Regions from separate parts of the Streptomyces sp. SYP-A7185 genome, predicted to be linked through region 2. Evidence: riboswitches for the same ligand, from Rfam matches in the RefSeq annotation. Region 2 holds a riboswitch; the other holds the start of a gene.
The links. A riboswitch is a leader RNA that binds a small molecule or an ion and turns the genes downstream of it on or off. The one in region 2 is predicted to bind glycine.
Positions count from the first base shown of each region.

Region 1 (15,571 bases), 4.5 Mb from region 2:
GTCGAAGAACTTGTCGATCTTCGGGTCGTCGATCTGCGACTCGTTGTAGTTGCCGTTCTCGTTGATGAAGCGGCTGTCGAACAGCGGCTGGGCGTAGCCCTGGCCGGTCGGGAAGTCAGGACCCCAGCCCGCCATCGTCATGCCGATGCCGCGCTTCTTCACGACCGAGGGGGAACCGGTGATGCTGGAGGAGTCGGCGCCGTCGATCTGGTCGACCTCGGCGTTGATGCCGACCTTCTTCAGCTGCTCCTGGAGCGCCGTGGCGGCGTCCACCTCGCCCGGCTGGTTGGTGCGGGCCGAGACCTTGGTCGAGAAGCCGCCCGGCTTGCCGCACTTCTTCAGCTCGGCCTTGGCCTTGGCGGTGTCCGGCTTGCCCTTGCGCTCGGCGATGCCGTACGGGTCGTAGTCGTCGTGACCCTTGATGGCCTTCGGGAAGACGTTGGTGGCGATCTCACCGGCGGCGACCGGGCCACCACGGGTCTTCTGGAGGCTCGCGAAGTCCGTGGCGTAGAAGACGGCCTTGCGGCAGGCCTCGTTGTCGAACGGCTTCGTCTTGGTCACCAGGGCGACGTAACGGACGAAGTCCGTCTGCATGTTGTCGACGTTGCCCTTGTGGTCCTGAATGGCGGTGGTACGACCCGACTGGGTCATGCCCGTGCCATTCATGTCGATGTCGTAGTCGCCTTCCATCAGGCGCTTGTCGTTCTCTTCGAGGTTCGCCGAGATGGTGACCGAGATCTTGTCCGGCAGGGCCGGGCGGATCGGGTCGGACGACTTCTTCCAGTTCTTGTTGCGGACGAGCGTGATGCTCTTGCCGGCGCTGTAGTTCTGGAACTTGTACGGGCCGGAGGAGAACGGGCGCTGGGTGTACTTGGCGCCGGTGTCCTCGGACTGCTTGACCGGGGTGCCCGACGGCATCGCGAGCATCTGCTCGAAGTCGCCGTTCTTCTTGGGCAGCTTGAAGATGATGGTGTTGTCGTCCGGCGTCTCGATCGCCTTCAGACCCAGCTTGTCCTTCGACTTGTCCTCGTAGGGGCCCTTGTACTCGCCCTTGGGGTCAAGCGTGGACTTCAGGTAGCCGGGACCACCGGTGATGACCTTGGTCGCCCAGATGCGCTCGATGCCGTACTTGATGTCCTTGGAGGTCAGCTTCGAGCCGTCCTCCCAGGTCAGGCCGTCACGCAGCTTGTACGTGTAGGTCTTGCCGTCCGAGCTGATCTTCGCCGTGTCCTCGGCGAGGTCCGGGACGAGCTTGTTGGACGCGGCACCCGGCTTGGTGTCGTACGTGATCAGCGTGCGGGTGTAGTACCGCATGAAGTCCCACGTCATGCCGTAGTAGGCACGCTGCGGGTCGGCCGAGTCCAGGTCCTGCTTGGCGATGAACTTGAGCGTTCCGCCCGTCTTCTTCGACGCGTTCGCGACCTTGCCGATGGCGGCGTTGTAACCGGCACCCTTGCTGTCGTCGTCGTCGCTGCCGCCGCCGCACGCCGTGGTGGTCACCAGCGCCGCCACGACGAGGGCCGCGCCTGCGGTCAACCGTCGTTTAGAGGAACCTGTGGGCATTTCTCGCATCCTCCGAGATTCGCGGTCCTTGGCTTTAGCTGCCTTAAGAACCATGGGAAGAGCCACCTGACGCTGCGGCAGGGGCAAGCCAGTTGGAGCTGTTTACCGAGTTCCCTTGGGGTCCAGGGCGTCGCGCAGCCCGTCACCGAAGAGGTTGAAGGCAAGCACGGTCACGAAGATCGCCAGGCCGGGGAAGACCATGAACATCGGATCGTGCTCGTACGTCGCGAGAGCGTCCCGGAGCATGCCGCCCCAGGAAGCCGTCGGCGGGCGTACACCTGCGCCGAGGAAGCTGAGCGCCGCTTCGGTGAGGATGTTGGTGGGGATCATCAGGGTCGCGTACACGGTGATCGGCGCGACCAGGTTCGGCAGCAACTCACGGAAGAGGATGTGCCGTTGGCCGCCGCCGAGACTGCGGGCCGCCTCCACGTACTCGCGTTCGCGCAGGCTGAGGGTCTGGCCGCGGACGATGCGTCCGACGTAGGGCCAGCCGAAGAAGCCGATCACCAGGATCAGTACCGCGATGCGGACGCCGCTGCCGGTCAGGCCGAGCAGGTCGTCGGGGAGGACCGAGACCAGGGAGATCACGAAGAGCAGCTGCGGGAAGGCGAGCAGCACGTCCATGACTCGACTGATCAGCGCGTCGACCCAGCCGCCGAAGTAACCGGCGATGATGCCGAAGAAGGTGCCGAGCACCACGGCCACCACCGCGGCGAGGAACGCCACGAGCAGGGAGATGCGGGCGCCGTAGACGATCCGGCTGAAGACGTCGCGGCCCTTGTTCGGCTCCACTCCGAAGAGGAAGTCCCAGCTCATGCCGCCGAACGCGCCCTTGGGCAGGTTCGTGAGGTCTTCCAGCTCGTCCTGGTGGAACTCGTTGGGCGGGTGGCCCAGCAGGGAGACGATCAGGGGCGCGAAGACGGCGACAAGGACCAGGACGAGCACGGTGATGCCGCCGGCCAGGGCGACCTTGTCCCGCTTCAGGCGGTTCCACGCGATCTGCTTGAGGGACCGCCCCTCGACCTTCTTCACCCCTGCACCAACTGCGGGAGCGACGTCCGCTGTCGGGTCCACGTCCGCAGGTGTGTCATGCAATGGTGCCGTCATCGTGGCAGGGACCCCTCTCAACCGGTGGTGACCGGCCCGCACTTGCCGCTGTAGCGACGTGATCAGTCCGTCGTACAAAGGGGCGAAGCGCCCCCTGCTGCGGGAGTCTTCATCGCGGTTGCGATCTGTTACCAGCCTTGACGGGGAAAGGATGCGCAACCGTGATGCTGATCGAGGTGTTCCGTTATCCGGACGCAGGTGAACGAGGGGCGAACACGGGGCAGTTGCGTCGCAATGGACCACGGAAGCCCATAGGGCCCCTCCGCCATCAGAACGGACATTGTGCCGGTCAGGGCAGGTATACGAGCCGCGGTGGCCGGTTCAGGGCCTTCCCGTAAGGGTCACGGGGCCGTTTCAGTACTGAGCGGGGTAGCCGTAGCCACCCGCGGGCGCCGGGGCGGGCTGGGCCTCGCGGTCGTAGAACGGACGGGCGTTGGCGCGCAGCCACATGGCCACCGGGTCGTAACCGTCGGACATCGCGACGGTCGACACGGGCAGCCCGTCGGGGACGGCGGCGATCGACTGCTGCATCATCGTGCGCACCCCGTCGACGGAGGCCGGCGAGGTGTCGTACACGTCGAGGCCGATGGCCAGATACGGGGCGCCGAGCGCCGGCTGGACCCAGGCGCGGCGCAGCGAGCGGACCGCGGGGGTGCGGTGGGCGTTCTGCGTGAGCAGGGCGTAGAACTGGGGGATCTCGATGGTCGGCTCGGTGAGCCTGAGCGGCCCCGCGGGCTGGAGGTCGAGGCCGGAGGCGATGCGCCGCAGGTCGAGCCAGGGGATGCCGACGCCGCCGCCGGGGGCGTGGGGGTTGAGCCAGAGGCCGTAGTGGTCGGGGTAGAGGGTGCGGGCGATGTCGACTCCGGCGACCACTTCGTACGAGCGGTTCCAGCCACTGGCGGACAGCTCCTGGGCCGAGGTCACGCACGGTGCGTAGCCAAGGCCCTCGACTTCCATGTTGCCGTACTGCGCGTCGGGGGATCCGGCCTGGCCGTGCCAGAGCAGCATCCACACCTGGTCGGCGGCGAGCGCCCGCAGGAGCGCCTCGTAGGCGTCATAGCGCCCGGGCGTCACCTGGCGCAGCATGTGCTCGACCTGCCCGGCCGCAGCCGTGCCCGACGCACTCACCCTTAACCGCCCCTTCGCGATGACCCGCTGACCCGGTGGACCCGGAAACCCGCTGACCCTGGTGGACCCGACACGGCGCGGGCCATCAGGGGACCCGGGCCGACCGGCGGGGCCGCGCCCCGCCCGGGCCATGAAACCAGCTTAAGCGGCGATCCTGACACCGACTTGACGTACGGCACCCTCACACACGTACCTGCACATGTCCTTACACATGGCCGTGCTCGTGTCCCGGGGTCCGGCCGAAGAACGGCCGGACCCGCTCGCGCATCCAGTCGCCGACCGGATCCTGGGCCACGTCGAGCAGGACCAGGTTCACCGGCCAGGGCACCGGGGCGTGGCCGAGGGCCCGGCCCACGGCCTCCATCGGCAGCTCGCGCGCGTTGCCCTCCCAGGAGGCCAGTTCGACGCCGACGAACAGCGAGGGCTCGTCGCCCTCGACGCTCGCCAGGCAGCGGCGGGCGCTCAGGACGACCCCGGTGGCCTCGAACTCACGGGCCGCGGCGGACAGGAAGTCCACCGGGTCGTGCTGCCAGTCCGGTTCGAAGAGGCGCACCCGGCCGCCGCTCGCCGGCCCGTCGAGCGGGGTGCGCCCGGCGCGGCAGAGCTCCGCGACGGCCTGCGGCGGCAGCGGGACCCCGATCGTGCCGTCCGGATTGACCGCTATGCCCAGCTGCGGCGGGAGGCCGCGCGCGAACTCCACGGCGGGTGCCACGGTGCAGCCCATCCGGCCGCCCGTGACGTGCCGGAACTGCTGCTCGGAGCTGAAGACGGGGACGTAGGCCTGGCCGTCGATCTCCAGCGTGGGCAGGTCCAGGGTGCCGCTGTCCGGCGCCCCGCCGTTCGGCAGCGGGACCCAGACGTGGCTGCGGCCGAGCACCTCGACGATGCGGGCCCCCACGGAGGCCTGCGGCGCTCCCGGCATGCCCAGGGAGGCCGCGAGCACCTCTTCGAGTTCGTTGCCCGGCCATCCTCCGTAGGGATGCGCGTGCGCCTGCGCCGGAATGTCCATCGTCTCTAACCCCTGCTCGGTCCCGCTCTGCCTGCCGCACGACCCTAACGTGGCCCCCGGTCGCCGAAGCCGATCCCCCGCAGCACCCCCGCCGCCGTCCGGTCGAGCAGTACGGCCGAGCCGCAGCCGCGCGGCAGGTCGCCCCGCTCGGCGGCGCCCACGAGCCGGCCGACCGTCCTGCGGTGGCGCGCGAAGGCGTACCGCGACACGCCGCGGCCGCGCGCGAGCTGCCCCTCCCTGGCGGTCTCCGGCTCCACGTCGAGCAGCAGCAGGTGCAGGGTCGTGCCGCGCCGCACGGCCTCGCGGGCCAGCCAGCGCCGTACCCAGGCCTGCGTGCCGCAGTCGTGCACCACGACGCCCTCGCCGGTGCGCAGGGCCCTGCGCAGACCGGCGTAGTGCGCGAGGCGCACCAGGGGGCGGTACACCGCGTACGGCAGCAGGTCCGGCATGCGCAGGGCCCATCGGTCGCGGGTGTCCTGCGAGTCGATGCGGGGGCCCGTGACGGCCCGGCGCATCAGCGTGGACTTCCCGCTGCCCGGCAGCCCGGAGACGACGATCAGGTCGCCCTCGCCGAACGTCAGCCGGTGCGGACTGTGGCCGCTCCGCTGCCGCAGGTCGCGGACGACGGCCGTGGCCAGGGAGCCGCAGCTCTCTTCGGCGGGGACGGCGGCCTGTTTGGGCAGGGCCACCCCCGTGTTGGTCGCGTAGACGCTCGTCCTGCGCACCGTGATCGGCCTCCCCATAGCGGTCACGTACCTGCTTCCCGCAGCTTCCCCGGCAAGTGTAAAGAGAAGGTAATGCGGCACAACAGCATTACTGGACTGGCACTGCCCTGTGACGAAGGCGCGTGCAATGATGTGCGCGCAAACTCCATACAGGCCGTTTGAATCCGCGCGGGAGAGTTCCCGGTGACCGTCGACGACGCACCGGGGCGCCGAAGGAGCAAGTCCCTCCCTTGAATCTCTCAGGCCCCGTACCGCGCGGGCGAGGCACATCTGAAAAGCGGGCCGCTCTCGCGGCTCCACCCAAGGTGCAAGTCACGACCTCCCGTACGACACGTACGGCCGGGTCGTGGTGAACCTCTCAGGTTCCGATGACAGATGGGGAGGATCGACCTCGCCCGTCATGCCCTGGGAGTTCCACATATGAGCACCGTCCCCCGTCTGACAGCCCTTGATGCCGTGCATCGGGCGCTCGGCGCCACCATGACCGACTTCGCCGGCTGGGACATGCCGCTGCGCTACGGCAGCGAGCGCGACGAGCACAACGCCGTGCGGACGAAGGCCGGTCTCTTCGACCTCTCCCACATGGGCGAGATCACGGTCACCGGACCGCAGGCCGTGGACCTCCTGAACCACGCGCTCGTCGGCAACATCGGCTCGGTCGGCGTCGGCCGCGCCCGCTACACCATGATCTGCGCCGAGGACGGCGGCATCCTGGACGACCTGATCGTCTACCGCCTCGGCGAGCCCGACGCCCCCGAGTACCTGGTCGTCGCGAACGCCTCGAACGCGCAGGTCGTGCTCGACGCGCTGACCGCCCGCGCCGAGGGCTTCGACGCCGAGGTCCGCGACGACCGCGACGCGTACGCGCTGCTCGCCGTCCAGGGCCCCGAGTCCCCCGGCATCCTGAAGTCGCTCACGGACGCGGACCTGGACGGCCTGAAGTACTACGCGGGTCTGCCCGGCACGGTCGCGGACGTGCCCGCGCTCATCGCCCGCACGGGCTACACCGGCGAGGACGGTTTCGAGCTCTTCGTCGCCCCCGGTGACGCGGAGAAGCTGTGGGGCGCGCTGATGGAGGCGGGCGAGCCCGTCGGCCTGGTGCCCGCCGGGCTCTCCTGCCGCGACACGCTGCGCCTGGAGGCGGGCATGCCGCTGTACGGGCACGAGCTGACCGCGGAGCTGACGCCCTTCGACGCGGGTCTGGGCCGGGTCGTCAAGTTCGAGAAGACCTCGCAGGCCGACACCTTCGTGGGGCGCGCGGCCCTCGCCGCGGCCGCCGAGCGGGCCGAGGCCGCTCCCCCGCGCAAGCTGGTCGGCCTGATCGCCGAGGGCCGCCGCGTCCCGCGCGCGGGCTTCCCCGTGGTCGCCGACGGCAAGGTCATCGGCGAGGTCACCTCCGGTGCCCCCTCCCCCACGCTGGGCAAGCCGATCGCCATCGCGTACGTCGACGCGGCGCACGCGGCCCCCGGCACCGAGGGCGTCGGCGTGGACATCCGCGGCACGCACGAGCCGTACGAGGTCGTGGCACTGCCGTTCTACAAGCGTCAGAAGTAACACTTCCGCTTCTGTAGTGACACTTCCGCCCCTGTGGTAACCCGGAAGTGACCCCACGCACATCTTTCCCGTTCCGCAGCACCCACCCGCGTACAGGAGAATTCAGGTCATGAGCAACCCCCAGCAGCTGCGTTACAGCAAGGAGCACGAGTGGCTTTCGGCCACCGAGGACGGTGTGGCCACCGTCGGCATCACCGAATTCGCGGCCAACGCGCTCGGTGACGTCGTCTACGCCCAGCTCCCCGAGGTCGGCGAGACCGTGACCGCGGGCGAGACCTGCGGCGAGCTCGAGTCGACGAAGTCCGTCAGCGACCTGTACTCCCCGGTGACCGGCGAGATCACCGAGACCAATCAGGACGTCGTGGACGACCCGTCGCTGGTGAATTCCGCCCCCTTCGAGGGCGGTTGGCTGTTCAAGGTACGGATCACGGACGAGCCGGACGATCTGCTCTCCGCGGCCCAGTACACCGAGCTCGCAGGCAACTAAAGACCCTTGGGGACCACCTGATGTCGCTTCTCAACACCCCTCTCCACGAGCTGGACCCGGACGTCGCCGCCGCCGTCGACGCCGAGCTCCACCGCCAGCAGTCCACCCTGGAAATGATCGCCTCGGAGAACTTCGCTCCGGTCGCCGTCATGGAGGCCCAGGGCACGGTCCTCACCAACAAGTACGCCGAGGGCTACCCCGGCCGCCGTTACTACGGCGGCTGCGAGCACGTCGACGTGACCGAGCAGATCGCGATCGACCGGATCAAGGACCTGTTCGGCGCCGAGTACGCCAACGTCCAGCCGCACTCGGGCGCCTCCGCCAACCAGGCCGCCCTCTTCGCGATCGCCCAGCCCGGCGACACGATCCTCGGCCTGGACCTGGCGCACGGCGGCCACCTCACCCACGGCATGCGCCTGAACTTCTCCGGCAAGCAGTTCAACGTGGTCGCCTACCACGTGGACGAGGCCGGCCTGGTCGACATGGCCGAGGTCGAGCGCCTGGCCAAGGAGAACAGCCCCAAGGTGATCATCGCGGGCTGGTCCGCCTACCCGCGCCAGCTGGACTTCGCCGAGTTCCGCCGCATCGCCGACGAGGTCGGCGCGAAGCTGTGGGTCGACATGGCGCACTTCGCCGGTCTCGTCGCCGCGGGCCTGCACCCCAACCCGGTGCCGTACGCGGACGTGGTCACCTCCACCACGCACAAGACGCTCGGCGGCCCGCGCGGCGGCGTCATCCTGGCCCGCAACAAGGACATCGCGAAGAAGCTGAACTCCGCGGTCTTCCCCGGCTTCCAGGGCGGCCCGCTGGAGCACGTCATCGCGGCCAAGGCCGTCTCCTTCAAGGTCGCGGCCTCCGAGGAGTTCAAGGAGCGCCAGCAGCGCACCCTGGACGGCGCCCGCATCCTGGCCGAGCGCCTGGTGCAGGACGACGCGAAGGCCGTCGGCGTCGACGTCCTGTCCGGCGGCACGGACGTGCACCTGGTCCTGGTGGACCTGCGCAACTCCGAGCTCGACGGCCAGCAGGCCGAGGACCGCCTCCACGAGGTCGGCATCACGGTCAACCGCAACGCCGTCCCGAACGACCCGCGCCCCCCGATGGTCACCTCGGGCCTGCGGATCGGTACGCCCGCGCTCGCGACCCGCGGCTTCCAGGAGGACGACTTCCGCGAGGTCGCCGACGTCATCGCCGAGGCCCTGAAGCCGGACTTCGACGCCGAGTCGCTCAAGGCCCGGGTCTCGGCCTTGGCAGCCAAGCACCCGCTGTACCCCAACCTGTAGCAGTTTCGTACGCTTTACTTCGTACGAATCTTCGGGGCACCGCGCACACTGGACAGTGACGACAGTGAGTGCGGTGCCCCGGCTCATGCCCCGCTTCCGCAGTCGCTCGTCGTACTCCGTAGTTCTCTGCACCACCCCGGCAGACAACGGCGTCTACCAACCACCATTGGAGTTTCTCGTGGCCCTCTCGGTCTTCGACCTGTTCTCGATCGGCATCGGCCCGTCCAGCTCCCACACGGTCGGTCCCATGCGCGCCGCCCGCATCTTCGCGAGCCGCCTCAAGAACGAGGGCCTGATGGCCCACACCACCGCCATACGGGCCGAGCTGTACGGCTCGCTCGGCGCGACGGGGCACGGCCACGGCACCCCCAAGGCGGTCCTGCTCGGCCTGGAGGGCGAGTCCCCGCGCTCGGTCGACGTCGAGTTCGCCGACGAGCGCGTCGAGCAGATCAAGAACACCGGCCGCCTCAACGTCCTCGGCATGCACGAGATCGACTTCGACTTCGACGAGGACCTCGTCCTGCACCGCCGCAAGGCCCTGCCGTACCACGCCAACGGCATGACGATCTTCGCGTACGACCACGAGGGCGGCCTCGTCCTGGAGAAGACGTACTACTCCGTGGGCGGCGGCTTCGTGGTCGACGACGACGCGGTGGCCGGCGAGAACCCGATCGTGCCGGACGACACCGTCCTCAAGCACCCCTTCCGCACCGGCGACGAGCTGCTGCGCCTGGCCGAGGAGACCGGCCTCTCCATCTCCGCGCTGATGCTGGAGAACGAGAAGGCGTGGCGCACCGAGGCGGAGATCCGCTCGGGCCTGCTGGACATCTGGGGCGTCATGCAGTCCTGCGTCTCGCGCGGCATGTCCCGCGAGGGCATCCTGCCGGGCGGCCTGAAGGTCCGCCGCCGCGCGGCGAACTCGGCCCGCCAGCTGCGCGCCGAGGGCGACCCGCAGGCCCGCGCGATGGAGTGGATCACTCTGTACGCGATGGCGGTGAACGAGGAGAACGCGGCGGGCGGCCGCGTGGTCACCGCCCCGACGAACGGCGCGGCCGGCATCATCCCGGCGGTCCTGCACTACTACATGAACTTCGTGCCCGGGGCCGACGAGGAGGGCGTGGTCCGCTTCCTGCTGGCGGCCGGCGCGATCGGCATGCTCTTCAAGGAGAACGCCTCGATCTCCGGCGCCGAGGTCGGCTGCCAGGGCGAGGTCGGCTCCGCCTGCTCGATGGCGGCCGGCGCCCTCGCCGAGGTCCTCGGCGGCAGCCCCGAGCAGGTCGAGAACGCCGCCGAGATCGGCATGGAGCACAACCTCGGCCTGACCTGCGACCCGGTCGGCGGCCTTGTCCAGATCCCCTGCATCGAGCGCAACGGCATGGCGGCCGTGAAGGCCGTGACCGCCGCGAAGATGGCGATGCGCGGCGACGGCAGCCACAAGGTCTCCCTCGACAAGGTCATCAAGACCATGAAGGAGACCGGCGCCGACATGAGCGTGAAGTACAAGGAGACGGCGCGCGGCGGCCTCGCGGTGAACATCATCGAGTGCTGAGCCCACGTCCCGGGCGCCACCCGTACGGCGGATACCCTGATCCCCGTCAGTAGTGCACGAAGAAGGGGTGGATCCGGTGGCGGACATCGAGGAAGCGCGCAGGACGTTCGACCAGTTCGACGCGGACGGCGACGGCTTCATCACGGCGGCGGAGTGGAAGTCGGCCATGGCGAAGATGGGGGACTTCTATGTCACCGAGACGGTGGCCGAGGCCGTGATCGGCACGAAGGACACCGACAAGGACAAGCGCCTCTCCTTCGACGAGTTCTGGGCGAGCCTGAACAAGTAGCGGCAGCACGCGGAAGGGGCCCGGCACACGCGTGTGCCGGGCCCCTTCCGTGTGTTCAGCGGGAGCGCCGCGCCGCCCGGACGCTCCAGCGGCCCTCCGTACGCTCCAGCCGTATCGGATGGTCGAAGCACTTGCTGATCCGGTCGCTCGTCAGGACGTCGCCCACGGCGCCCGAGGCGAGCACGCGCCCGTCACGCAGCAGCAACGCGTGCGTCGTACCGGCGGGGAGCTCCTCCAGGTGGTGCGTGACCAGGACCGTGGCGAGCGCGGGATGCGCCGCGCGCAGGGTGTCCAGGCTGTCGAGGAGACGCTCGCGGCCCGCGAGGTCGAGACCGGTGGCCGGCTCGTCGAGCAGCACGAGCCGCGGTCGCGGCATCAGCGAGCGCGCGATCAGGGTCCGCCCACGCTCGCCCTGCGAGAGCGTGGGCCAGCGCGCGTCCGCCCGGTGGGCGAGGCCGAGCAGGGCGATCAGGCGGTCGGCCTGCTCCTGCTGCTCGATCGTGGAACTCCAGCGGGGCAGCGGCTCCAGGCTGTTGGTGAGCCCGGTGAGGACCACTTCGCGGACCCGCAGGGGCGAGCGGAGCGGATGGCGCGGGTTCACATGACCGACGTACGCGCGCAGATCGCGCAGATCGACGGTGCCGAGGCGGCGGCCGAGCACCTCGACCGTGCCATGCGTGGGGTGGGTGAGGGCTCCGCAGAGGCTGAGCAGGGTCGACTTTCCAGCGCCGTTCGCGCCGAGCAGCGCCCAGTGCTCGCCGGGGCGGACGGTGAGGGTGACCTCTTCGAGGATGGGACGCCCGTCGCGTACGACGGTGACGTCCGCGGTGTGCAGGACGGGGGAGGTCGGCAGAGCGGGGTGGCCGGTGGGCGTGGCCGTCGGGTGGTCTGGGGGCGTGGTCGTCGGAGGCGTCGGGGTCATCGGGCGGTCCCCGCCCGGTTTGCCCGGTTCACGGCCGCGAGCACGGCCCGCACGGACGCGGCGAGGGTCGAGGTGTCCAGGCCCGCGCCCCAGCGGACGGTCTCCCCCACCCGGCACTCGGCGTAAGCGACCGCCTCGCCGGCTCCAATGGTGTGTGCGGAGTGGTCGAGGATGTCGACGGCGATTCCCGCGGCGGCGAGCGCCTCCACGAAGGCGGACAGCGTACCGTCGCCGGCGCCCTCGAAGTCAGCGATGCGGCCGCCGCCCCGGAGGGTGCAGAGGAACCGGTGGGCGCCGTCCGGGGCCAGGTCGGTGGTCCAGGAACGCAGCTCCACCTCGCCCCCGCCATCCCCCGGCGCCACGTACGTCGCCTTGAACAGCTCGTACAACTCCTTGGCGCTCGCTTCCCGGCCGCTGTCGTCGGTGATCTCCTGCACGACCCGCGAGAAGTCGGGCCGCATGCGCGGCGGCAGGTCCAGGTCGTGCCCAGTCTGCAGCAGATACGCCATGCCGCCCTTGCCGGACTGCGAGTTGACGCGGATGACGGCCTCGTAGCTGCGGCCGATGTCCGCCGGGTCGATCGGCAGATACGGCACGTCCCAGGGCGCCTCGCTCTCCGGGACCCCCAGCCGCGCGGCGTGCGTGCCGGGTCAAGCCCTTGCTGATGGCGTCCTGGTGGGTGCCGGAGAACGCGGTGTGGACGAGGTCTCCCGCGTACGGGTGGCGGGGGTGCACGGGCAGGCGGTTGCAGTACTCGACGACCTCGCGCACGCCGTCGATGTCCGAGAAGTCGACCATGGGGTCGACGCCCTGCACGTACAGGTTCAGGGCCAGGGTCACCAGGTCGACGTTGCCGGTGCGCTCGCCGTTGCCGAAGAGGCAGCCCTCGACGCGCTGGGCCCCGGCCAGCACGGCGAGCTCCGCGCAGGCGACTCCGGTGCCGCGGTCGTTGTGCGGGTGGACGGAGAGGACGACGGACTCCCGGCGGGCGAGGTGCCGGTGCAGGTACTCGATCTGGTCGGCGTACACGTTGGGGGTCGCGATCTCGACGGTCGCCGGCAGGTTGTGGGTGACGGGCCGGTCCGGGCTCGCGTCCCACAGCTCCGTCAGCGCGTCGCAGAGTTCCAGTACGTAGTCGGGCTCGGTCAGGTTGAAGGTCTCCGGCGAGAACTGGAACCGGATGTCCGCGCCGTGCCGCGCCTCGGCCAGCCGGGCCATGTGCGTGGCGGCCTTCGTGACGACGTCCTGGACCTGCGCGCGCGACCGGCGGAGGACTACGTCCCGCCAGACCGGCGAGGTGGGGATGTACAGGTGCACGATCGCGCGGGGCAGCCCCTCGATCGATTCGAAAGTGCGGTCGATGAGTTCGGGCTTGGCGGGGGTGAAGACGACGATGCCGACGTCGTCGGGGATGCCGCCGCTCGCGCCGAGCGCGGCGAGGTCGCGCACGAAGTCGAAGTCCGCGCGGCTGGCCGAGGGGTAGCCGACCTCGACCTCCTTGAACCCCGTCGACACGAGCAGGTCGAAGAAGCGTCGCTTGCGGGTGGGGTCCATCGGCTCGGCGAGCGCCTGATTGCCGTCACGCAGGTCGACGGGGACCCAGAGGGGGGCGCGCTCGATGCGGGCGCCGGGCCACCTGCGGTCCAGGGACGGGACGTCGACGCGGTCCTGGTGTGGGCGATAGCGGTGGTGGGGCATGGGGCTGGGGCGCTGGGAATTCCAGGCGTACGTGGTGACGACGGGATCTTCTGTCACGGGAGCGCTTCCTTCTGCTCACGGTCGGTGGCCGACCGGCGGCACGGCACCCCGCGGCGGGGTGCCGGTCGCTTCAGGCCCCGCCGCGGCAGCCGAGAAGGAGACCGCAGAAGATCATGGCGCTACACTAGCCACACGTCCGGTCCTCAGACAAGTACTCCTCAGACAAGCAGTCATCCGCATCTGGCTTCGCTTCCGCTCTCCCCCACTTCCTCCCACTCTCCATTCCCCCTCTGCCGCGAAAGGTCCCCGGATGCCACTCGGCTCCCTGCGTCCCAGCCCCCTGGTCGAACAGGCCACCCAGCGCCTGCGCGAACAGATCACCGGCGGCCAGTGGCCCATCGGCAGCAAGCTCCCCGGCGAGACCACCCTGGCCAAGGAACTCGGCATCGGCCGCTCCACCGTCCGCGAAGCCCTGCGCTCCCTCGCAGGGGCCGGCCTCGTCAAGGCCCGGCAGGGCGCCGGCGTCTTCGTCGTCGCGACGGAACCGGTGGCCGACTGGCCCGCGCGGCTGCGGCGCGCGGCGGTATCGGACGTGTACGAGGTGCGGATGCTGGTGGAAGTGCAGGCGGCGCGCCTCGCCGCACTGCGCCGCACCGACGAGGACATCACGGCGATGCGCGAGGCACTCGAAGGCCGCAGGGCCGCCGCTTCGGCGAGCGACGCCGCGTTCGTGGACGCCGACATCGCCCTGCACGCGGCGGTCGTGGCAGCGGCCGGCAACCCGGTCCTGACGGACCTCTTCGCGGAGTTCTCCCCCGTACTGCGGGAGGGCCTGATCAACCTGCTCGACCTGGTCGATCTGCGCACGGAGGAAGCGAACCACGGCGACGCGGCCCACGCCGCGCTGGTACGAGCCGTCGAGGCACGCGACGCGGAGGAAGCTGCCCGATTGGCCCAGGCGGAACTCCAGGACACGTTGGGCCGGTTGCTGTCTCGGAGCTAGGCGGGGGGCGACCATAGGCCGCCCTTCCGGGCGGTCGGGCGGCTCCCTACGCCGCCGACGGGGCGGGCGCGATCTGGGCCCAGGTCACCGGCCGGGACCTGCTGATCGGACTGCTCCTGTTCCTCCTGCTGCGGCAGCGACGAGGCCTAAGCGGTCAGCCCCGGTCGGAGGCAGGCGGTCCGGTGGGCTTCATGCCGCGCTGGTCGACGACGCCGCGCTCCAGGATCGCGCTGCTGCCGGCGAGGACCTCGGGGTTGCCCGCCTTGCCGGGCTTTCCTCCCGGCTTGTGGTCCTTGGTCATGTAGTTGCGCGAACCGAGGTAGGCGAAGGTCTTCTTGTCGAAGATCCACTCGCCGCGCGTGGCGAACGCGGACTCCTTGACGGTGATGCCGATCCCGTGGCGGCCCGCCGCGTCCACCGCGTCGGGCACCTGCACGATGCCGGGGAGCTTGGCGGCCGCCTGGTAGAAGGCGGCGGCATTCTCGGGCGGCATGACCGAGCCGCCGACCAGGTCGCCGATCCGGTCGAAGACGGCCTGCGCCTTCGTCTCCCGCTCACCGGTCACCTCCGTCTGCGCGTACAGCTTCTCCAGGAGGGCGTCGGGGTCGGTGGGCAGCGAGGCGAGCCAGTCGTACGTCGGGCGGTCGGGCCCCTCCGGGACGGCGCCGCTCTCCTCGGAACCGTCCACGGCGGACGCCTCGATGGGCACGTCCTGCCCGGCCATCGGCGCCGCCTTCCCGGTGGCGCGGATCATGCCGATGTCCGTGACGGGGGCGGGGTCCTGATTCAGCCAGACCTCCTCCCTGTACGGGGCGCCGAGCTTCACCGGGCCGTCGAACTCGCTCTCGTTGGAGCGGACGACACTGCGCGTGTAGACGAACTGGCTGTCCTTCACCGGCGTCACGCCCGACTTCAGGGAGGCGGTGGCGATCCGGTCGAGGGTGACCGTCGCGCCGGTGGCGGCGCCCCGTCCGGCACCCGTGTCGCGTACGCCGTCAGGGCCACCGTCGGTGGCCCCGGGGGGCAGTGACAGCGTGGCGGTCAGGATTCCGGCGACGGCGAGTGCGCCTGCGGCGGGCATCAGCACCGCGGGGCGCAGGAGTCGGCGGCGGGGGGAGGTGGGGGCGGGCTGGCGTGGGCCGCGGTTGTCCTTGGCAGTGTGGCTGCCGGGACGGGTGCCAGGGTGGACCGCAGAGGCATCGGGGTGGTCCGCAGAGGTCTCAGGGGTCTCGAGGGTCTCAGGGTGGACCTCGGGGC
Region 1 covers NZ_CP122310.1:6,438,384-6,453,954, reverse strand. The annotation lists gene QBL25_RS28455 (ABC transporter substrate-binding protein) at 1-1,563, opposite strand, end outside; gene QBL25_RS28450 (ABC transporter permease) at 1,666-2,670, opposite strand; gene QBL25_RS28445 (enhanced serine sensitivity protein SseB C-terminal domain-containing protein) at 3,025-3,798, opposite strand; gene QBL25_RS28440 (enhanced serine sensitivity protein SseB) at 4,004-4,807, opposite strand; gene QBL25_RS28435 (AAA family ATPase) at 4,852-5,538, opposite strand; glycine riboswitch at 5,692-5,796, shown strand; gene gcvT (glycine cleavage system aminomethyltransferase GcvT) at 5,953-7,086, shown strand; gene gcvH (glycine cleavage system protein GcvH) at 7,196-7,573, shown strand; gene glyA (serine hydroxymethyltransferase) at 7,594-8,853, shown strand; gene QBL25_RS28415 (L-serine ammonia-lyase) at 9,032-10,402, shown strand; gene QBL25_RS28410 (EF-hand domain-containing protein) at 10,479-10,691, shown strand; gene QBL25_RS28405 (ABC transporter ATP-binding protein) at 10,747-11,613, opposite strand; partial or broken gene leuA (2-isopropylmalate synthase) at 11,610-13,311, opposite strand; gene QBL25_RS28395 (FadR/GntR family transcriptional regulator) at 13,622-14,314, shown strand; gene QBL25_RS28390 (CU044_5270 family protein) at 14,469-15,571, opposite strand, start outside.
Region 1: another riboswitch for glycine. It lies ahead of gcvT (glycine cleavage system aminomethyltransferase GcvT); the one in region 2 lies ahead of gcvP (aminomethyl-transferring glycine dehydrogenase).

Region 2 (15,571 bases):
CCTGCCAGGACGCCCCGTTGACCCGGCGCCTGCACCGCTCCTCGATGACCCCCAGGTAGAAGTCCCGGTCGGCCGGCTCCACGCCCCACGCGTCGAGGCCGGCCGCCGCCAGCGGCAGCAGCTCGTCGCGCACGAGAGCGACCGCGGGCACCTCCACGAGCCCGCCCGACCGGCCGCGCCGCGGCCAGCGCAACCGGGCCTCGATGCCGTCGCGGCACGCGGTGTCGAAGTTGTCGGCCGCGGCCTCGAAGGGCAGCCGGTTCCACACGGGCTTTGGTTCCTCGGCGAGGGCGCGTACGACGCCGTAGTAGAAGGCGGCGTTGGCGATGACGTCGGTGACGGTGGGGCCGGCGGGCAGGACGCGATTCTCCACCCGAAGGTGCGGGACACCGCCCGCGATGCCGTACACCGGGCGGTTCCAGCGGTAGACGGTGCCGTTGTGCAGGACCAGTTCGGCCAGCTGCGGCACGCGGCCGTCGTCGAGCACCTCCAGCGGTGCCTCGTCGTCCACGAGGGGCAGCAGCGCGGGGAAATAGCGCAGGTTCTCCTCGAAGAGCTCGTAGGCGTCACTGATCCAGCGCTCGCCGAACCAGGTCCGCGGCCGCACGCCCTGGGCCTGAAGCTCGGGCGGCCGGGTGTCGGTGGACTGAAGGAACAGCGGCGGGCGCGACTCGCGCCACAGCTCGCGCCCGAAGAGGAACGGGGCGTTGGCGCCGACGGCGACCTGTGCGGCGGCGACGGCCTGGGCCGCGTTCCACACGTCGGCGAACCGGCCCGGGGTGACCTGGAGATGCAACTGCACCGACGTGCACGCCGCTTCGGGCGCGATCGACGCGGACGTGCAGGTCAGCCGCTCCACGCCCTGGATGTCCAGGACGAACTCCTCGCCGCGCGCAGCCACGATCTGGTCGTTGAGCAGCGCGTAGCGGTCGACGTCGGAGAGGTTTCCCGAGACCAGGTCGTGGTGGGCGAGCGTCGGCAGAATGCCGATCATCACGATGCCCGCGTTCACCTCGTTCGCTTTCCGGTGGGCATAGGCGAGTCCGGTGCGCAGTTCCTCGGCGAGGCGGTCGAGAACACGGCCGCCCAATCGGTGCGGCGCGATATTGACTTCAAGATTGAACATGCCGAGTTCCGTCTGGAAGTCGCGGCTCGCGATCCGTTCGAGTACTTCGGCATTCAGCATTCTCGGCATGCCGTCGGGCCCCGCGAGATTCAGCTCGATCTCCACGCCCATCAGATTCTTGGGCCGGTCGAACCGCTCCTCGTCCAGCAGCCTCCGCAGCCCCGCGAGACACTCCTTGAGCTTGGTCCGATACCGGTTGCGCTCGGCCAGATCAAACGTTCCTGCTACGACCTTCTCCCCCATCGAAGCGTCCCCTCCTCGGATGGGCAGCCAATGATCCGGCCGCTGTGTCTCGGTGGATGATGCCCTGCAATGTGATCGATAACGCCCCGCACATGCCCCCGGCCCAGTAGGCTCTCTGCCACGTCCGTGCGGCACATTCACCAGGCATGGGGTTGGCCGGTGAATCTTCGCGCCGACGCCTGGTGAAAAACACCGACGAGAATCGGCCGTCCACTTCCGCGACGGGAGCCGAGGTCAAACGTCCGGGCCCTTCTGGAATCGGGTTAAAATTCGCAAAATGGCGACCGGATAACGTCTTGCAGGCAATATCGGGTGCGGTTAGACGAAACACTGCCTGAACACGTGTCGTATAAACTCCGCGAACGAGGCAGAGAGTTGGCGCTTGAGGTCCCCCGCCCTTCTGCCCCCGGAGCAGACAGCGACGTCCGCACCTGTCCTCGTTCCACCGTGCCTGTCGAATGAGAGAGGCGACCCACCATGCCGCTGCAAGTCCCCCCGGCTCCCGCGCCCGCCCTGCGCAGCGTCCTCGCGGCACTCGGTTCACCCACCGCCGTACGCGAAGCCCGCACCCCGTCCCTGCGCGCCGCACAGGGACCCGCAAGCCCCGAACTCCCGCTGCCCGTCCACGTCCTCGACAGGATCGCTCCGGCAGGTACCTCGCCCACCCGGCTCGCCGGGTGGCGTTTCCTGATCCGGGCCGGCGACCGGGCCGTCGCCGCGGCGGACACGATGCTGACGCCCGACGGATGGACCTTCTCGCACTTCTTCGAGGGTCCGTACATAGCGTCCACCGAGCGCGCCCTCCGTCATGCCGAAGCAATGCCAATGCCGTACCAGCCACGTCTCTTGTCGGTACCCGAGCTTTACATGCTGACACTTTGGTTGCACGGCGACTGCACCGCGGACGGCACGGAGGGCCCTCTCGCGCCCACCGACATCCTCGTGCCCCTGGCTCCCGCGCCTCCGGGCATCGCGGCGCACCTCCCGCACCGCGCCACCGAGCTCCTGGCCACGCTCGCCCACCGCATGACCCCGGCACCGCTGCTCGGTTCGCCCGCCTGACCTCGCCGTACGCCTCCGTGCCCCGCCGCCGCTTTTGGCCGCGGGGCTCGGCGCGTGAGATGCCCATACGGACTAGCCCGGTATGACCACCCCGAACCACCCGAAGAGACAGTGCAGTTGGGCTGAACCGTCCGGGCGGGTGATACGTCTTTAAGCAGTGAGGAGCGCTGCAGCGAAATCCCTGCGGATTGACTCCCGTAGGGCAACACTGGGACCGGACCGACTGAACGGGGGGCGGTTATGAACACCGCATCGAGTCGCAAGGCAGACGTCACAGCCATCACATCGCAGCGAAAGAACCCTTCCATGTGCCAGCACCAACCACCGTGCCCGACAGCCGACTCCGCCGACCGGGAAGCCGCGCTCCTCATGGCGAGCCACCCGGAGCAGGGCTGGAGCCTGCTGTGCAACGGCGTCCTTCTCTTCGAGGACACCGGTGAGCTGCTGCCGGACGGCCAGATCATCGCCCCGCACCGACCGCTGGGCACCGACAAGATCATGACCGCCGCCTGACGCGCGAGCGCACGACGGCACGGCACGGACAACACAAAGGGGCCGACCCGGAGAGAACAACCTCCGGACCGGCCCCCACGCATGTTCGGGACCCCGATATCAGTCCTCGTACGCGTCCAGCGGCGGGCACGAGCAGACGAGGTTCCGGTCGCCGTACGCCTGGTCGATGCGGCGCACCGGCGGCCAGTACTTGTCGGCGGCCACGACGCCGGCCGGGAAGACGGCCTCCTCGCGGCTGTAGGCGTGCTCCCACTCGCCGCCGAGCGCGGCGGCGGTGTGCGGGGCGTTGCGCAGCGGGTTGTCCTCGGCGGGCCAGTCGCCGCCGACCTTCTCGATCTCCGCGCGGATGCTGATCATCGCCTCGCAGAACCGGTCGATCTCGACCAGGTCCTCGCTCTCGGTCGGCTCGATCATCAGCGTGCCGGCCACCGGGAACGACATGGTCGGCGCGTGGAAGCCGTAGTCGATGAGCCGCTTGGCGATGTCGTCGACGCTGACGCCGGTCGCCTTGCTGATCGGCCGCAGATCGATGATGCACTCGTGCGCGACGAGGCCGCCGGGGCCGGTGTAGAGCACCGGGAAGTGCGGCTCGAGGCGCTTGGCGATGTAGTTCGCGGAGAGCACCGCGACCTGCGTGGCGCGCTTGAGGCCCTCGCCGCCCATGAGGCGTACGTACGACCAGGAGATCGGCAGGATTCCGGCCGAGCCCCAGGGCGCCGCGGAGATGGGACCGACACCGGTCTCGGGACCCGCGGCGGGCTGGAGCGGGTGGTTGGGCAGGTACGGGGCGAGGTGCTCGCGCACGCCGACCGGGCCGACGCCGGGGCCACCGCCGCCGTGCGGGATGCAGAACGTCTTGTGCAGGTTCAGGTGCGAGACGTCGCCGCCGAACTTGCCGGGCTGGGCGAGACCCACCAGGGCGTTGAGGTTGGCGCCGTCGACGTACACCTGACCGCCCGCCTCGTGCACGGAGGCGCAGATGTCGGCGACGTGCTCCTCGAACACGCCGTGCGTGGACGGGTAGGTGATCATCAGAACCGACAGCTCGTCGCGGTGCTTCTCGATCTTGGCGCGCAGGTCCTCGACGTCGATCTCGCCGTCGTCGCTGGTCTTCACGACGACGACCTTCATGCCGGCCATCACCGCGCTCGCGGCGTTCGTGCCGTGCGCGGAGGACGGGATGAGGCAGACGGTGCGCTGCTCGTCGCCGTTGGCGCGGTGGTAGCCGCGCACGGCGAGCAGTCCGGCCAGCTCGCCCTGCGAACCGGCGTTGGGCTGGAGCGAGACCTTGTCGTAGCCGGTGACCTCGGCGAGCCGCTCCTCCAGCTCACGGATGAGCGTCAGATAGCCCTGCGCCTGCTGGGCGGGGGCGAAGGGGTGCAGCTGGCCGAACTCGGGCCAGGTGACCGGCTCCATCTCCGTGGTCGCGTTGAGCTTCATGGTGCAGGAGCCCAGCGGGATCATGCCGCGGTCGAGCGCGTAGTCGCGGTCGGCCAGCTTGCGCAGGTAGCGCAGCATCGCGGTCTCGGAGCGGTACTGGTGGAAGACGGGGTGCGTGAGGTACTCGTCCTCGCGCAGCAGGTCCGCGGGAAGCGTGTCCGCGGTCCGCTCATCGAGCGCCTCGACGTCGGCCTCGACGCCGAACGCGCTCCAGACCGCCGCCAGCTGCTTGCGCGTGGTGGTCTCGTCGCAGGCCAGGGAGACGTGGTCGGCGTCGATCTGGTGGATGTTGACGCCGCCCTCGCGGGCCGCGGCGACGAACTCGTCGGCCCGGCCGGGCACCCGCACGGTCAGCGTGTCGAAGTACGCGCCGTGCACGACCTCGACCCCGCCCGCGGTGAGCCCGGCGGCGAGGACGGTGGCGTAGCGGTGGGTACGCCGGGCGATGGACCTGAGCCCCTCGGGACCGTGGTAGACCGCGTACATTCCGGCCATCACGGCGAGCAGCACCTGCGCGGTACAGATGTTGCTGGTGGCCTTCTCGCGGCGGATGTGCTGCTCACGGGTCTGCAGGGCGAGGCGGTAGGCCTTGTTGCCGTCCGCGTCCACGGAGACACCGACGAGCCGGCCCGGCAGGCTGCGCGCGAACTTCTCGCGCACCGCCATGTATCCGGCGTGCGGGCCGCCGAAGCCCATCGGGACGCCGAAGCGCTGCGTCGTGCCGACGGCGATGTCCGCGCCCAGCTCGCCGGGCGAGGTGAGCAGCGTCAGGGCCAGCAGGTCGGCGGCGACGGAGACGACGGCACCGAGCTCGTGCGCCTGGTCGATGACGGGCTTGATGTCGCGGACGGCACCGGACGCGCCGGGGTACTGGATCAGGACGCCGACGACACCGCGCTCGGCGACCTCGGCCGGGATGCCCTCGCTCAGATCGGCGACGACGACCTCGACACCGGTCGGCTCGGCGCGGGTCTGGATCACGGCGATGGTCTGCGGCAGGGCGTCGGCGTCGACGAGGAAGACGCCGTTCTTGACCTTGCCCATGCGCCGCGAGAGCGCCATGGCCTCGGCGGCGGCCGTGCCCTCGTCCAGCAGCGAGGCGCCGGACGTGGGCAGGCCGGTCAGCTCGGCGACGACGGTCTGGAAGTTGAGCAGCGCTTCGAGCCGCCCCTGGGAGATCTCGGGCTGGTACGGCGTGTACGCGGTGTACCAGGCCGGGTTCTCCATGACGTTCCGCAGGATCACGGGCGGCGTGAAGGTCCCGTAGTAACCGAGCCCGATCATGGAGTCGAGCACCTGGTTGCGGTCCGCGAGGGAACGCAGTTCGGCCAGGACCTCGGCCTCGGTGCGCGCTCCGGGGAGGTTCAGCGCCTCGGCGTTCTTGATCACATCCGGCACGGCGGCGGCGGTCAGCTCGTCGAGCGAGCCGTATCCCACCTGCGCGAGCATCTTGGCCCGTGCCTCGGCATCGGGACCGATGTGCCGCTGCTCGAAGGGAATGCCCTGTTCGAGCTCCGAGAGCGGGATACGAGGAGTGGCGGTCATTGCGGAGGCCTCCTGGTCGACGCGACCTGCGAGGGGCACCACGGCACGGGTACCCGGACGGCCTCCCCCTCTGTCATCTCAACCTGAGAGTTTCACCGGTCCGTGCCCCGTGAGAGGCGTCGCACCGGCTTTCACCGTCGGTGAGGAAGGGATTCGAACGTGCCCGCCCGACGCCCGCCCTACTTTCCAGAGTGACCTCGTCCGTGCGGTACAGGGGCCTGAGAGATTCCGGGGAGGAGTTGCTCCTTCGGCGCCTCCGGTGTCTCGACCGGAGAGCTCTCCCGCACGGGGTCAGCAGCCAAGCGCCAGCCTACCAGCGAGGTCCGGAGCCGATCCCTCGAGTGGCCGCCTGCCGCGAAGTGCTCTTTCGTAGTGATGACGAACGAACGAGGATGAATTACGCCCCACTTCGACACGCCTCGACCCGTTGGAGGGACCGTGCAGACCGACATCGATCCGCGGAACTTGATCGGCCGCAAGGCGTTCGACCGGAACGGGGCCAAGATCGGCACGATCGACGAGGTCTATCTCGACGACGCCACGGGTGCCCCGGAGTGGGCGGCCATACGCACGGGTCTGTTCAGCCGGGACGCGTTCGTCCCCCTGGAGCCGAGCGAGCTCAGGGCCGACGGCACCCTGCACATTCCCTTCGAACGCTCCTTGATCAAGGACGCCCCCGATTTCGGTGTGGGCCGCCACCTCTCCCCCGAACAGGAACTGCAGCTCTACCACCACTACGGCCTCGACATCACGCCTCCGCAGTCGATGACGCCGCCGGACAAGGACTTCGGCACCATCGCGGGCCAGGAGAGCTGACCTCGCCGCCACCACGGGCCAGGAGAGCTCCTGACGCCCGCCGCGGGCCGTCCCGGCGCTTCCGGCCGTCCCGGCGCTTCCCGGTACGTCACGGGGCCCGGCGCCGCCGTCACCCCGGCTCCAGCGGCTCGGGAGCCGCCACCAGGGGCAGAGGCTCGGCGGGCTCCAGGGCCGGATCGTCCGTACGGAACGTCCGCACCCGCCCCGGCGCCGACGACTCCGGGGTCTCGAAGCGCACGGTGACCCGCCCCAGGCCGCTGCCCTGCACCCACCCGTGCCCGTACTCGGCGTGCCGCACGTCGTGCCCGGCGGGCCACCGCCGCTCGGCCGGAACGACCGGCTCCGCCACCGTCTCTCCGACCGGCGGGGCCGCGGCCTCCCCCGGGCTCTCCTCGGCGGTCGCCTCCCCCTGCGTCTCCAGCGCCTCCAGCGCCTCCAGCGCCTCCAGCGCGTCCGCCTCGGCCTGTGCCTGCGCCTGGGCCTGCGCGAAGAGGTCCTCCTGCGTGTAGTCGGCCAGGCCCGTCACGCCCACGCCGAGCAGCCGCACGCCGCCGGTGGTGTCCACGGACTCCAGGAGCCGCGCCGCGGCCTCCCGCACCACCCCGGGGTCGTCCGTGGGCCCGCGCAGCGTCTCGGAGCGCGTCAGCGTGGAGAAGTCGAACCGCCGCACCTTCAACACGATCGTGCGCCCCGAGTGCCCCGCCGCCCGCAGCCGCTCCACACACCGGTCCGCGAGCCGCGCGACCTCGCCCCTGACCCGCACCCGGTCATGGATGTCCACGTCGTACGTGTCCTCGACGCTGACCGACTTCGATTCCCGCTCGGCCACCACGGGCCGCTCGTCGCGGGCGAGCGCCATCGCGTACAGCGCGCTGCCGTGCGACTTCCCCAGGAGCCGCACCAGCTCGTCCTCGCCGGCCTCCGCGATCTCCCCCACGGTCGTGATCCCGCCCCGCCGCAGGTGGTCCCCGGTGGCGGGCCCCACGCCCGGCAGGGTCCTGACCGGCATCGGCCCGAGCAGCTCCCGCTCGGTGCCCGGCACGATCAGCCGCAGCCCGTCCGGCTTGGCCTCCTCCGAGGCGATCTTCGCCAGCATCTTGGACGCGGCGAGACCCACCGATCCCGCGAGCCCCGTCACCGCCTTGATGTCCGCGCGCAGCCGCTCGCCCACCACGAGCGCGGACGCCTGGTCGTCGGCCACGCCGCCCGCCTCCAGATCCACGAAGGCCTCATCCAGGCTCAGCGGCTCCACCAGCGGCGAGAGCCCCCGCAGCAGCGCCATCACCTGGTCGCTGATCTCGCGGTAGAGCCCGAAGCGCGGCACCAGATAGGCGGCATTGGGCGCCAGGCGCCGCGCCTGCCCCATGGGCATCGCCGAGTGGACCCCGAACTTCCGCGCCTCGTACGACGCCGTGGCCACCACGCCCCGCGGTCCAAGGCCGCCCACGACCACGGCTTTCCCGCGCAGACTCGGCTTCGCGGCCTGCTCGGCGGACGCGTAGAAAGCATCCATGTCGAGATGCAGAATCGTGGGCGCGGTTCTCACACCTCTGATGCTGCCTTACGCCACTGACAACGCCCCGGGGACCGCACCGCGCCCGCCATGTCGCCGGCGCCTCACACGGCCCTGTTGCGCCGCCTGGCGAGCTCGTCGGCGGGGTTCTGCCGTACCAGCGTCTCCCCGGTGTCGATCCGCTCCCCGTGCAGCTGCGAGAGCGCCGCCCGCACGTCCCGCCACACGACGCCCACCGCGATCCCGAAGACTCCCTGACCGCCCTGGAGCAGGTCGTGGACCTCGTCGGGCGAGGTGCACTCGTAGACCGTGGCGCCGTCGCTCATGAGCGTCATCCGCTCCAGGTCCTGGAAACCGCGGTCCCGCAGATGCTGGACCGTGGTCCGGATGTTCTGGAGGGACACACCGGTGTCGAGGAAGCGCTTCACGATCTTCAGGACGACGACGTCCCGGAAGCTGTAGAGCCGCTGGGTCCCCGACCCGCCCGCCGATCGCACACTGGGCTCGACCAGACCCGTCCGGGCCCAGTAGTCGAGCTGCCGGTAGGTGATGCCGGCGGCCGCACACGCGGTCGGCCCCCGGTACCCGATCTGTTCTTGTTCGGTCGGCCCGGACGTGGCGTCCCCGCTCTCCTGAACGCTCCCCTGAACCGCCATCGGCCTCTTCGGAGAGTGACCGGCCGCGCTGCTCTGAAGCGGATACGGACCGCCCATCGCCGTACCGTCGCCGCTGCTTCTCACGCCGACCTCCGTCCTTGACCTGCCTCCACGACGGTAGGCAGTCACCAGGGGCTCGTCAACGATCGCCACACTCGGCACGCCGAGTGATAATCACCCTAAGAGTGGTTTGCCGTACCGCGCCTTCGGGAAGGGCTAGTCGAATGGTCCGCCGGGACCCTCGGGAAGCGACGGCCTACTGGCTGTTGGTGCCGAAGTCCTCGGGCGAGATCTGGTCGAGGAACTCGCGGAACTTCTCCACCTCGTCCTCCTGCTCGTCCGGAATGGCGATGCCCGCGTCGTCGAGGACACCGTCGCTGCCGTAGATCGGCGTTCCGGTGCGCAGCGCGAGCGCTATGGCGTCGGACGGCCGCGCGCTCACCTCGACCCCGCTGGCGAAGACCAGCTCCGCGTAGAAGACCCCTTCTCGGAGGTCCGTGATGCGCACTTCGGTGAGCTCCTGACCCACCGCCTCCAGCACGTCCTTGAACAGGTCGTGGGTCAGCGGCCGTGCGGGCGCCATCCCCTGCTGTGCGAAGGCGATCGCGGTCGCCTCCCCTGGTCCGATCCAGATGGGGAGGTAACGATCGCCTCCCACTTCACGCAGGAGCACGATCGGTTGGTTGGAGGGCATTTCCACCCGGACACCTACGACGTCGAGCTCGTTCACACAGCAACCCTAGGACGTGCCCGGTCGGTTTGGGTAGTCGGGCACCCCCTCAGTCAGGGCAACCGCACTCCGAGAGCGGTCTGCACCAGCGCAGAATGGAGCTTTCCGGTCAGTCCGGCGAGTTCCTTCGTCCGGGCCTCCGCATGGGCCCTGGTCTGCGGATTGCGGTGCCGCCGCAGCGGCGCCACGACCTGGTCGACCAGTCCCGCCTCGCGTTCGGCCGCGGATTTCAGGGTGCGCAGATGTCGGGGTTCGATACCGAATCGCCCAAGTTCGACGACGAGCGCGGCGACCGTCACGGCTTCCGCGTCATAACCGCCGTCCGGCAGGGGCACGATGAGCCCGTACGTCTCCCAGTCGGCGAGCTGCTCCGCGTCGATCTCGGCGGCGGCAAGCAGCTCCGCACGGCCCACACGGGCGGCTGTGGGCTCAGCGGCCTCACTCACGCCCCAGGCGTCACCGGGCTCGCGCGGCTGCCCCAGAGAGGGCATGGAGACCCGCTCACCGCGCTCCAGGGCGTCCAGGTGCTCCCTGATCACCTTGAGCGGCAGATAGTGGTCCCGCTGCATCCGCAGGACGCTGCCGAGCCGCTCCACGTCCTCCGGGGTGAACTTGCGATAGCCCGACGGCGTGCGCTCCGGCTCGATGAGCCCTTCCGACTCCAGAAAACGGATCTTGGAGATCGTGACCTCGGGGAACTCGTCACGCAGCGCGTTCAACACCGCGCCGATGCTCAGCAGCCGACGGTCCTCGGCGGCGGTGCCGTTGCCGGCACCGCCCCTCGGTGTTTGAAGCATGGACCTTCCTGACGGATCAGATACCCATGGCCCGCTGGCTCGCGTAGAAGACCAGGCGGTACTTGCCGATCTGCACCTCGTCGCCGTTCGACAGCGCGACCGAGTCGATGCGCTCCCGATTGACGTACGTGCCGTTGAGGCTGCCCACGTCGGCGACGGTGAAGGAACCGTCACCGAGACGACGGAACTCCACGTGACGACGCGACACGGTCACGTCGTCCAGGAAGATGTCGCTCTGCGGGTGACGCCCCGCCGTGGTCAGCTCGCCGTCCAGGAGGAAGCGGCTGCCCGAGTTCGGCCCGCGGCGCACCACGAGGAGCGCGGAGCCGAGCGGCAGTGCGTCTACGGCGGCCTGGGCCTCCGGCGACAGGGCGGGCGAGGCGGTCTGCCCCGTCACCTCGGCGTCGTAGGCCTCGAGACCCGAGATGGAGATCGTCGAGGTCGTCTCGGACGGACGCTCCGGCGTGGCTCCGGCCCGCAGCGGCGCACCGCAGTTGGAGCAGAACCGGCTCGCCTCGGCGTTGCGGTTCCCGCACCTCGTACACACCAGGGCCATGGACGGATCCTCCTGCCGCGGCTGCCCCGCGGGGGCATTGGATGCGTACGGATCGGGGGTAAACCCTCCACCCGTACTTGAGGTTGACGGTTCTCCGAAACCTATGCGGCCCGGACCGGCAGGGTCAACAGACGACGCGCCCTGCGCGCCCGAAATGTCACCGCCTGGCCCACCGACCTGGTCGCGGAACATCGGGCGCTCGCCGCCCTGCTCCTCGGCATCTCCATGGCGCGGGGCACGGTGCCGGGCGGTGGCGGGATTGCCACTGTCCTCACGTGCGCTCTTGCCGAACAACTTCGCAAACAACTTCACGGGCGATTCCCCTTGACCGAAACAGACCCGCCCGTGGGGCAGGACGAACCCTGATTGCACACACCGGCGTACATCGGCAGCACAGACATCCTCACAACGTCCGCATCCACCAAACAGTTTCCACCACGCACCACGCTTACGGTGCGCCGACCCCCCGCAAGCTCTTGCCCTCGACCGGCGGCCCCCATGCGCCCCCGCCTCACTGGGACGACGACCGAGCGTAGTCAGGCCGCTTCGCCGCTCGCAAGGCGTCCACCACGATCTTCTCCGCTCGTGCGACGGTGACGGTGGCCTGCTCCTTCTCCAGAGTCTGCACCACGCCACCTGGGATGTTCAGGGCCGGCTCGAGGTCCTGCGGCTTGCCGATCACCTTGAACCGGTAGGGCTTGCCGACCTTGCGGCCGTCCACCCGGACACCACCACTGTCCGTATCCGACAGATAGGTGTTGGCTACTACCCGTACATCATTGATCTGGATGGCCTCGGCGCCCGCGGCACGCAGCTCCTGAATGGCGTCAAGCAGCATGTCCGCCTCGACCGACCCCTTCTTGTCATCGATGGTCAGCGTGATGCCAGGACCCTGCGCGGCCACGGTGCCCGCCAGAATGCCGAGTTGACGCTCCTTCTCGACGGTCTGCTTGCGGGCCTCCTCGGCCTGGTCCGAGCTGTTCTCCAGCCCGGTGCGCTGATCCTCCAGACGCTGCTTCTCACCTTCCAGACGCTGAGTACGGTCATCCAGTTCATCGAGAATGCGAACGAGATCTTCTTGGCGTGCTCCGCGGAGCGCGCTGCTGTCGTTGTTCGAGCGCACCTGGATGGCCAGGCCGAGCCCCAGCACGAACAACAGCAGCGCCACGATCAGTTGAGGACGCGTGACGCGAGGCGGCCACAGGCCCTGTGCGAGCCGCTGACGGCCGCTGAGCGGCGCCTTCCCGTCCGGCTGCTCGTCCCGCCGCTCACCCTGGTGCCGGGCGTCCTGCGGCTCGTCCTGCGCGGGCGCCGCGCCGTCTCCTGGCCCTGCGGGCACGCTGGGCACCTCGGCGGGCAGCTCCCTGCTCCGCGGGTCGCCTCCGGGCGTCTCGTCCCTGCCCATGCCGCTCACGCCCGGAAGATGTGTCGGCGGATGGCGGCGGCGTTGGAGAAGATCCGGATGCCCAGCACCACCACGACACCGGTGGACAGCTGGGCGCCCACGCCCAACTTGTCGCCCAGGAACACGATCAGGGCGGCCACGACCACGTTCGAGAGGAACGACACCACGAAGACCTTGTCGTCGAAGATGCCGTCGAGCATCGCGCGCAGGCCTCCGAACACCGCGTCCAGTGCCGCCACCACGGCGATCGGAAGGTACGGCTCGACCACGGCCGGAACCTCGGGCCGGACCAACAATCCGGCCACGACTCCCACGACGAGGCCCAGTACGGCGATCACGATGTGCCCTTTCCTGCCTTCGGCTCTGCTGTACGTACGGTCACGCTCGGCGCTGCCGGGAGACGGACGTCGTCCTGGACGGAAATGCTGGTCCGGACGCCGAAGTTCTCCTGCAGAGCATGCAGATACTGACCGTCGCGACTGTTCTGGAATCTCGTGCTCAACCGCTGCCCGTCGCCCACGGCGAGCACCGTGTACGGCGGCACCAGCGGCTTGTTGTCGACCAGTATCGCGTCACCCGCGGCCCTGATCGCCGACAGGGCCGTGAGCCGCTGGTCGTTGATGGCGATCGCCTCGGCGCCGGATTGCCACAGGCCGTTGACGACCCGCTGCATGTCGCGGTCGCGCACCCGTCCCGTGTCGGAGAACCCCGCGCTCTCGCGCGGCCCGCCCCCGCCCTGGTCGGCTTCCTTGGCGTCGTCCACCACGAGCTTCACGCCGAGCCCACGGACCTTGGTGGCACCCGAGAGCAGCGACACCAACTCGCCCTGGCTTCCCCCGTGTTTCTTCAGTGCCTCACGCTGGCGTGCGCCCACGTCGTCGCGGAGCGTCTCGACGTCCTCTTCGAGCTCGTCGGCGTCCGAGGTCGCCGACTCGATCCGGTCGATGAGCTCCGCGCGCTCCTTGGCGACGACCGGAGCCGCTATCCGCGCCTGCGCGGCACCCACCGTCACCACCAGGGCCGCGAGCACGAGCCCGAGGGCGAGACCGAGCTTCGCCCGCAGCGGGCGGGGCATCCCACCAGGGCCTGTGGCCTTCTTGCGGGCCGCCGCCTCCGCGTATCCCTCGTCCAGACTGTGGTCCATGACCGTGTTCAGCAGCGACATGGAGGCGTCCGGACGCCGGGGGCGCGAGGGGGTGCTCCGAACGGGGGGCTGCTGCGGCATGCCGCACATCGTCGCACGTCGTGGGCGCTACCTCCGAATGGCCCCACCGGCGTGCCGGGCGGCACCCCGCGAGGGTGCCGCCCGGTCCGTGCGCGCGGGTCAGCGACCGGCGCTGTCCACCACCGCCGACCACTCGTCGAGCAGCGCCTGGGCGGACGCGTCGTCCGGCCCTTCGGCCCACAGATGGGTGACGGCCTCGGCGGGGTCGGGCAGCACCAGCGCCCAGCGACCGTCGGACTCCACGACCCGCACACCGTCGGTGGTGTCCACCGAACGCTCCCCCGCCGCCTCGACGACGGTCCGCATCACGAGCCCCTTGACCGCCCACGGCGTCGCGAGGTCACGCCGCAGCACATGGGCGCGCGGGATGCGGGCGTCGATCTGGCTCAGCGTGAGCTGCGTGCGCGCCACCAGACCGATGAGCCGCACGAACGCGGCCGTTCCGTCGAAGACGCTGCTGAACTCCGGAATGATGAAGCCGGCGCGGCCGTCACCGCCGAAGATCGTCGACTCGTCACGGCCCACACGCGTCAGGTCGTCGGGCGACGTGGTCGTCCAGTCGACCTGCGTCCCGTGGTACGCGGCCACCTGCTCGGCGATACGGGTCGTGGTGACGGGCAGCGCGACCCGGCCGCTGCGGCGTTCCGCGGCCACCAGGTCGAGCATGACGAGCAGCGCGCGGTCGTCCTCGATGATCCGCCCCTTCTCGTCGACGAGCGAGAGCCGCTCACCCACCGGGTCGAACCGCACGCCGAAGTCGGCCCGCGAGGACGCCACGATCTCGCCCAGCCGCACCAGACCCGACCTGCGGGTCTCATAGGTCTCGGTCGGACGCGACTCGTCGAGCCCCGGGTTGATGGTCAGCGCGTCCACGCCGAGCCGCCCGAGGAGGCTCGGCAGCACGAGACCCGCACTACCGTTGGAAGCGTCGACGACGACCTTCAGGTTTGACTCGGCCACCCCCGTGGTGTCGACGTTGCGCAGCAGCGAGCCCGTGTAGGAGTCGAACACGCTCGACGGGAAGTGCAGGTCGCCGATCTCGCCGGGGAAGGCACGCCGGTACTCCTGGCGCGCGTACACCCGGTCCAGCTTCCGCTGACTCCCCTGCGAGAGGTCGGCTCCGCTCCCGTCGAAGAACATGATGTCGACGGAGTCAGGCACCCCGGGCGTCGTCCGGATCATGATGCCGCCGGCACTGCCCCGCGCGGTCTGCTGCCGCGCCACCGGCAGCGGAACGTTCTCCAGATCCCGTACGTCGATGGCGCTGGCCTGGAGCGCAGAGATCACCGCCCGCTTCAGTGCCCGCGCACCACGCGAGTGGTCACGCGCGGTGGTGACGGTCGACCCCTTCTTCAGGGTCGTGGCATACGCCCCCGCGAGCCGCACCGCGAGCTCCGGCGTGATCTCGACGTTCAGGATCCCGGAGACACCCCGCGCACCGAAGAGGTGCGCCTGGCCGCGGGACTCCCAGATGACGGAGGTGTTGACGAACGCGCCGGCCTCGATCGTCTTGAACGGGTAGACGCGGACGTTGCCCTGGATAATCGATTCCTCACCGACGAGGCACTCGTCGCCGATGACGGCGCCGTCCTCGATGCGGGAGGCCCGCATGATGTCGGTGTTCCTGCCGACGACACAGCCCCGCAGATTGCTGTGCTGGCCGATGTACACGTTGTCGTGCACGACGGCCTTGTGCAGAAACGCGCCGGCCTTCACGACGACGTTCGATCCCAGAACCGTGTGCTCACGGATCTCGGCGTCCGCCTCGACCTTGGCGTAGTCACCGATGTAGAGCGGCCCACGCAGCGTGGCGTCGGGGTGCACCTCGGCGCCTTCGGCGACCCACACACCGGGCGAGATCTCGAAGCCGTCGAGCTCGACGTCGACCTTGCGCTCCAGCACGTCGGCCTGGGCCTTGACGTAGCTCTCGTGCGTGCCGACGTC
Region 2 covers NZ_CP122310.1:1,985,917-2,001,487, forward strand. The annotation lists gene QBL25_RS08580 (glutamate--cysteine ligase) at 1-1,369, opposite strand, end outside; gene QBL25_RS08585 (hypothetical protein) at 1,847-2,431, shown strand; gene QBL25_RS08590 (DUF5999 family protein) at 2,738-2,944, shown strand; gene gcvP (aminomethyl-transferring glycine dehydrogenase) at 3,044-5,929, opposite strand; glycine riboswitch at 6,126-6,223, opposite strand; gene QBL25_RS08600 (PRC-barrel domain-containing protein) at 6,368-6,745, shown strand; gene QBL25_RS08605 (DNA polymerase IV) at 6,855-8,291, opposite strand; gene QBL25_RS08610 (MerR family transcriptional regulator) at 8,363-8,998, opposite strand; gene QBL25_RS08615 (bifunctional nuclease family protein) at 9,171-9,644, opposite strand; gene QBL25_RS08620 (MerR family transcriptional regulator) at 9,698-10,441, opposite strand; gene QBL25_RS08625 (FHA domain-containing protein) at 10,458-11,309, opposite strand; gene QBL25_RS08630 (DUF881 domain-containing protein) at 11,509-12,402, opposite strand; gene QBL25_RS08635 (small basic family protein) at 12,408-12,740, opposite strand; gene QBL25_RS08640 (DUF881 domain-containing protein) at 12,737-13,636, opposite strand; gene QBL25_RS08645 (sugar phosphate nucleotidyltransferase) at 13,727-15,571, opposite strand, start outside.